2 linked regions of the Moorella thermoacetica genome follow. The protein of the gene in region 1 interacts with the protein of each later gene in a pairwise test. Links are inferred from orthologs where the notes say so. Each region holds a gene or a part of one and is shown on either strand. Other genes may lie near its edges.

What was found.
Region 2: the proteins of eno (region 1) and rpe interact in binary tests that used the Escherichia coli proteins (3 or more experiments, as listed by UniProt). The link is inferred for Moorella thermoacetica from one-to-one orthologs.

What each region holds. Positions count from the first base shown.
Region 1 is NZ_CP012369.1:273,634-277,196, reverse strand. Bases 412-3,267 are described here. They hold eno (phosphopyruvate hydratase), read right to left. Parts: upstream 2,555-3,267; coding sequence 1,268-2,554; downstream 412-1,267. Other genes in these bases: gpmI (2,3-bisphosphoglycerate-independent phosphoglycerate mutase), read right to left, coding at 2,655-3,267; corA (magnesium/cobalt transporter CorA), read left to right, coding at 412-1,211. In the rest of the region: MOTHE_RS01405 (DUF72 domain-containing protein), read right to left, coding at 1-2; more of corA, read left to right, coding at 261-411; more of gpmI, read right to left, coding at 3,268-3,563. UniProt on the Escherichia coli protein: Catalyzes the reversible conversion of 2-phosphoglycerate (2-PG) into phosphoenolpyruvate (PEP). It is essential for the degradation of carbohydrates via glycolysis.
Region 2 is NZ_CP012369.1:843,058-846,104, forward strand. What follows is about bases 1-2,951. They hold rpe (ribulose-phosphate 3-epimerase), read left to right. Parts: upstream 1-1,115; coding sequence 1,116-1,787; downstream 1,788-2,951. Other genes in these bases: pknB (Stk1 family PASTA domain-containing Ser/Thr kinase), read left to right, coding at 1-233; rsgA (ribosome small subunit-dependent GTPase A), read left to right, coding at 244-1,116; ribD (bifunctional diaminohydroxyphosphoribosylaminopyrimidine deaminase/5-amino-6-(5-phosphoribosylamino)uracil reductase RibD), read left to right, coding at 2,124-2,951. Outside these bases: more of ribD, read left to right, coding at 2,952-3,047. UniProt on the Escherichia coli protein: Catalyzes the reversible epimerization of D-ribulose 5-phosphate to D-xylulose 5-phosphate.

The DNA.
Region 1 (3,563 bases):
ATGCTGTATTTTCATCCTTCTGCTGGAATGTCGCTACTTTAGTGCCGCCCTGCTTCAATTTCTGCCCCTAATAAGTAAATAATTCCGTCTGCCAGGGCTATTTTAGCCCAGGCAGCAAGGTCGGGAGCCCTCTTACTGTTACCATTCTAACCCACTTCCTGCCGCCTTACAATGTTTGCTTTCCGGTTTTACATGGGGACGATACTGGGGCGGCCTGAATGTGGTAAACTAAAGAAAACCCGACTACAGGTGATTTTAACATGCAGCGTCTCTTAATTTTTCACCCGAAACAGGGACTCAAGGAGAATCTGCCTCCTGGTTTCCAGCCCCGGCAGAGCGAGGAGTTTACATGGCTGGACCTGGTACAGCCGGCCCGGGAAGAACTGGACCTCCTGGCGGACCTCTTCCATTTTCACCCTCTGGCCGTGAAAGACTGCCTCCATCCCCACTACCGCCCGGGAATGGCCCAGTATGATGAATATGCCTTTTTGACCCTGCGCTGTATCCAGGCTCGCCAGCGCTCCCTGACTGCGGCCCTTAACGTTTTTCTCGGGCCCGGGTTTATAGTAACCGTCCACCAGGAGGAACTTGATTTCCTTAATAAAATCTGGCACCAGTACCGCCAGGACCCGCGGCTCTTTGCGAAGGGTGTCGATTTTATCCTATACAGCCTGCTGGAGCCCCTGACGGAAACCTTTTTTGCCTTTTTTGATCGTACGGAAGCCAGGATTGAGTACCTGGAGGAAGAGGTTTTCCGGCAGCCGACTCGCAGGATTTTAAACCAGGTCTTCACCATGCGCCGCCAGGCCATCAAGCTACGTAAAATTTTAGGTGCCCAGCGGGATATCATCAATGTCCTGGCCTATCCCGAGTTCAACCTGGTAAAACCGGAAAACCGGGTCTTTTTCCTGGATATCTACAACGAGATGCTGCGCCTCATTGACCAGGTGGAAACCTTCCACGATCTGGCCAGCTCCACCCTGGAGATCTATCTCTCCCTGACCTCCAATCGCCTGAATGAAATCATGAAGGTGCTGACGGTAATTACCACTATCATGATGCCTCTAAGCCTCATTGCCGGCATCTACGGTATGAACTTCCGTTATATGCCCGAGCTGGAATGGCGCTACGGGTACTTTGTGGTCCTGGGAGTCATGGCCCTGCTGGCCGGAGTGATGCTTTATTTCTTCCGGCGCAAGGGATGGTTTTGAGGCAATTTTAAACCCCGGCATGGTTACCAGGCCGGGGTTTCTTTTTCTAAAGGGGGCTACTTCTTCAAGTTGTAGAAGGCTTTCAGGCCCGGGTAGAGGGCGGCGGCGTCCAGCTCTTCCTCGATGCGCAAAAGCTGGTTGTATTTGGCCACCCGCTCGGTGCGGGAAGGGGCGCCGGTCTTGATCTGGCCGGCGTTGACGGCCACCACGATGTCGGCGATTGTTGTGTCTTCCGTCTCACCGGAGCGGTGGGAGACTACGGCCGTATAGCCGGCTTTCTTGGCCATTTCAATGGCTTCCAGGGTCTCGGTCAGGGTACCGATCTGGTTGACCTTGATCAGGATGGTGTTGGCGGCACCCATCTCAATCCCCCGGCTCAGGCGCTCTGTATTGGTGACGAAGAGGTCGTCGCCCACCAGCTGGACCTTGTGCCCCAGGCGTTTGGTGAGGTTCTGCCAGCCTTCCCAGTCGTCCTCCGCCAAACCGTCCTCTATGGAGATGATGGGGTACTTGTCGACTAGACTCGCCCAGAACTCGACCATTTCATCGCTGGTACGGGTGACCCCTTCACCGGCAAAAACATACTTGCCGTCCTTGTAGAGTTCCGTTGAAGCCGGGTCCAGGGCAATAAAGCAATCCTTACCAGGTTCATAACCGGCTTTGGCGATGGCCTCCAGGAGCACCTCGATGGCTTCCACATTGGAGCGCAGGTTGGGGGCAAAACCACCCTCGTCGCCGACGGCCGTATTCAGCCCTTTACTTTGCAGCACGGCCTTGAGGCTATGGAAAACCTCGGCGCCCATCCGCAGGGCGCTGGCGAAGTCGCTGGCCCCGGCGGGCATGACCATGAACTCCTGGATGTCGACGTTATTGTCGGCATGCTTGCCGCCGTTTAAAATGTTCATCATGGGTACCGGCAGGGTATGGGCATTAACCCCGCCCAGATACCGGTAAAGGGGCAGGCCCAGGGCGTCGGCTGCTGCTTTGGCCACTGCCAGGGAAACCCCCAGGATGGCATTGGCTCCTAATTTGCCCTTATTAGGCGTGCCATCCATTTCAATGAGCTGGCGGTCGATCTCCCGCTGGTCCAGGGCGTCGGAACCCACCAGTTCCGGGGCGATAATGGCGTTAATGTTGTTGACAGCGTCGAGAACACCTTTGCCGCCATAGCGCTTGGGATCCTTGTCCCGCAGCTCGACGGCTTCGTAGGCCCCGGTGGAAGCCCCCGAAGGCACGGCCGCCCGGCCCCAGCCGCCGCTTTCCAGGAATACTTCAACCTCAACCGTGGGGTTGCCCCGGGAATCGAGAATCTCCCGGGCGTAAATATCGCTGATAGTAGTCATTGGATTAAGGACACCTCCGCGTTAATTTGGCTGGTAACTTCGTCACAGGGCTACTTCTTCCTGTTGAGTTGAGTGCAGGCCGCTCCGCGAGAAACCTGCCCTACCCTTTTACAATCAAGCTCTTGCCCGTCATCTCGGCCGGCTGTTGGATGTGGAGAATATCCAGGACCGTCGGGGCCACGTCCTCCAGGGCGCCTTCCCGCAGGGAAGCTCCCCGGTAGCGGTCGTCCACCAGGATGAAGGGCACCAGGTTGCTGGTATGGGCCGTATGGGGCTCGCCGTCGGGCTCCCGCATCTCCTCGGCGTTGCCGTGGTCGGCGGTAAGCAAAAGGGGGGCCCGGCGTTCGGCCATGGCCTGAACAATCCGGCCGATACACTCATTTACCATCTCTACGGCGGCGATGGCCGCAGCCAGGTCGCCGGTATGGCCGACCATGTCGGGGTTGGCAAAATTCAGGACAATAAAGTCGTACTTATCCAGCCGTTCCAGGACGGCGTCCGTCACCTCCCGGGCGCTCATGGAAGGCTTTTGATCATAGGTGGCTACCTTCGGTGAGGGGATCAGGAGCCGGTCTTCGCCGGGAAAGGGTTCTTCCACGCCGCCGTTGAAGAAAAAGGTGACGTGGGCGTACTTTTCCGTCTCGGCGATACGCAGCTGCTTCAAGCCGGCGCCGGCTATTACTTCCCCCAGGACGTTCTGCAGCACCTGGGGCGGGAAGGCCACCGGAGCCGGGATAGTTACATCGTACTGGGTCAGGCAGACAAACTGGATGTCCAACCTGCCGCCGGGACGTTCAAAGGCATCAAAGTCGCGGTCCACGAAGGCCCGGGTAAGCTGCCGTGCCCGGTCGGCGCGGAAATTAAAGAAGACGACGCTGTCCCCCTCCCGGACCGTAGCCAGGGGCCTACCGTCCCGGGTAATAACTGCCGGTTCCACAAACTCGTCGGTGATATCCCGCTCGTAGGAAGCCCGGATAGCCTCACTGGGGGAGGAGGCCTGATGGCCTTC
Region 2 (3,047 bases), 570 kb from region 1 along the record:
GCCAGGGACCGGGCCCGGTCCAGAAACAGGTGGGGGTAACCATTGACCCGGCCCCTGATGATAAAGACCATGAGGTGCGGATTGTAGTTACCGATGCCAAGGGTACTAATGAAGTGCTAAAGAAGAAGCAAAAGATGGGCCAGCAAATCCAGGCCACCATCAACTATTTCGGCAAAGGTAAGTTGCAGGTTTTCCGTGACGGCAACGTTATTTATGAACAGGACTTGCAGTAGGGAGTAAGGGATGGAAGGCACCCTTTTACGGCGCTACGGTGGTTTTTATTACGTGGAAAGCGAGGGGCGGGTATGGACCTGTCGCCTGCGGGGCCGCTTCCGGCTCCAGGAGACTGTCTTTTTGCCAGGCGACCGGGTGGAAATAAAACCCGTAGGTCCGGGGGAAGGGGTGATTGAGGATCTGAAACCCCGGCGGACCTGCTTAAAAAGACCGGCAGTGGCCAATGTCGAGCAGGTCATTATCGTCTTCGCCCTGAGGGAACCCCCCCCGGATCTGGAACTCCTGGACCGGTTGTTATTTTTGAGCGGGGTCGAGGATATAGAGGCGGTTATTGTCTGGAACAAAGCGGATATCAGTAAGCAGGAATACGCTGGGTTACCGGAACTTTACCGGCAGATCGGTTACCGGAATTTGATAACCAGCGCTCACACCGGCCAGGGTATCGACGAACTGAAAGCCCTCCTGGCCGGCAGGCTCAGTACCTTTGCCGGACCTTCAGGGGTTGGCAAGTCTTCCCTGCTCAACGCAATCCAACCCGGCCTCAACCTGCGGACCGGAGAAGTCAGTTCTAAAGGCGGCCGGGGACGCCACACCACCCGCCAGGCGGAACTGATCCGGCTACCGGATGGGGGGTGGGTAGCCGATACCCCGGGTTTCAGCCGCCTGGACCTGCCAGCCATCACCAGGGAAGAGGTGGCTGCCTATTTCCCGGAAATGGAACCCCTGCGGGGGCGCTGCCGCTATGCCTCCTGCCTGCACCGGAAGGAGCCCGGTTGCGCGGTGGTAGCAGCCGTAGAGGCCGGTCTGATTATAAAGCATCGTTATGAACACTACCTTACTTTCCTGGCGGAAGTCATCGCCAGGGAAAGGAGTTTTTCGTAATGCCTATAATTGCACCTTCACTGCTGGCTGCCGATTTTGCCAACCTCCAGGGTGAAGTAGAGGCCGTCGCCAGGGGAGGGGCCGACTGGCTGCACCTGGATATCATGGACGGCCATTTTGTCCCCAACCTGACTATTGGCCCGGCTGTGGTAGCCGCCCTGAGGCCCCATAGCCAGCTGGTCTTTGATGTTCACTTGATGCTCTCCCGGCCGGAGGATTTTATCCTTCCCTTTGCCCGCGCGGGGGCCGACTATATCAGCGTCCATGCTGAAGCCTGCACCCACCTGCACCGGGTCCTGCAGCAGATCCGGGAAGCCGGTTGCCGGCCGGCAGTTGCTTTGAATCCCGCCACCCCCCTTAGCGTCCTCGATCATGTTCTGGGGGAAGTGGAGATGATCCTTTTAATGACGGTGAACCCGGGATTTGGTGGCCAGGAGTTTATCCCGGCCATGCTTCCCAAAATAGCCTCCCTGGCAGCCAAATTGCGCGAAAACAGGCTCGATATCCTTCTGGAGGTGGACGGCGGCATCAACCCGGAGACGGCAGCTGCCGCCTGCCAGGCCGGGGCCGGGGTTCTGGTCGCCGGTTCGGCTGTATTTGGCTGCCCCGACCGGGGAGCTGCCATCAGGGAACTACGCCAGGCGGGGAAGCTAAATAGGGTGCAAATATGAAGTGGGCCCCGTGCCCCCCTGCGCGTCTTGACGCCGCCTGAATGGAGCTATATAATTACTGTAACGTCCTTCGGGGTTAGGTGTAATTCCTTACCGGCGGTAAAGCCCGCGAGCCGTTATGGCAGACCCGGTGAAATTCCGGGGCCGACAGTAAAAGTCTGGAAGGGAGAAGGAGGTTATAATCCTTTGCCTGCCTAGCCCCGGAGTCCGCGGGGTTTTTTTATACTGCTTTTGGAATGGCGTCTGTTATGGAAACGGCTGCCAGTAACTACCGGGACATATTCCAGCTTATGCGGGAAGTATCAGTTCGGGTAGAGAGTTTTTTGGAGGAGCTAAATGCAACCACAGGATGCCATCTTCATGGCCCGGGCCCTGGAACTGGCCCGCCAGGGACTGGGCCGTACCAGCCCCAACCCGACAGTAGGAGCAGTTATCGTTCGCGACGGCCAGGTGGTAGGTGAGGGTTATCACCAGAAGGCTGGCACCCCCCACGCTGAGATCCATGCCCTGCGTGCCGCCGGGGAGAAGGCCCGGGGAGCCACCCTGTATGTAACCCTGGAACCCTGCTGCCACTACGGCCGGACGCCCCCGTGCACCGAGGCCATCATCGCCGCCGGGATCAAGAGGGTGGTAGCAGCCATGGCCGATCCCAATCCCCGGGTAGCGGGAGGCGGCTTCCGGGCCCTGAGCCAGGCCGGGATAGAGGTAGAGACGGGACTGCTGGCAGATGAAGCCCGGAGATTAAATGAGGCCTTTATTAAGTATATTACTACCGGCAGGCCCTGGGTGACCCTGAAGATGGCCCTGACCCTGGACGGGAAGATCGCCACCCGTACCGGGGCCGCCCGCTGGATTACCGGCCCGGCTGCCAGGCAGAGGGCCCATGAGTTGCGGGATATCCATGATGCCATTCTAGTGGGCATTGGCACCGTCCTGGCCGACGATCCCGAATTAACCACCCGCCTGCCGGACGGCCGGGGGCGGGACGCTATCAGGGTAATCCTGGACAGCCACCTGCGGCTGCCCCTGAGTGCCAGGGTGGTAAACCTCCAATCGGAAGCCCCTACTCTGGTGGTCACCACACCTTCGGCCCCGGCAGCAGCCAGGGAAAACCTTGCGGCCCGGGGAGTGGAGGTTCTGGTCCTGCCGGAGGAAGACGGCCGGGTGGCCTGGCAACCGCTCCTGGCTGAGCTAGCCAGGCGCCAGGTCACCAGTATCCTGGTCGAGGGAGGAGCCGAGGTAAACGCCACCGCCCTGGCG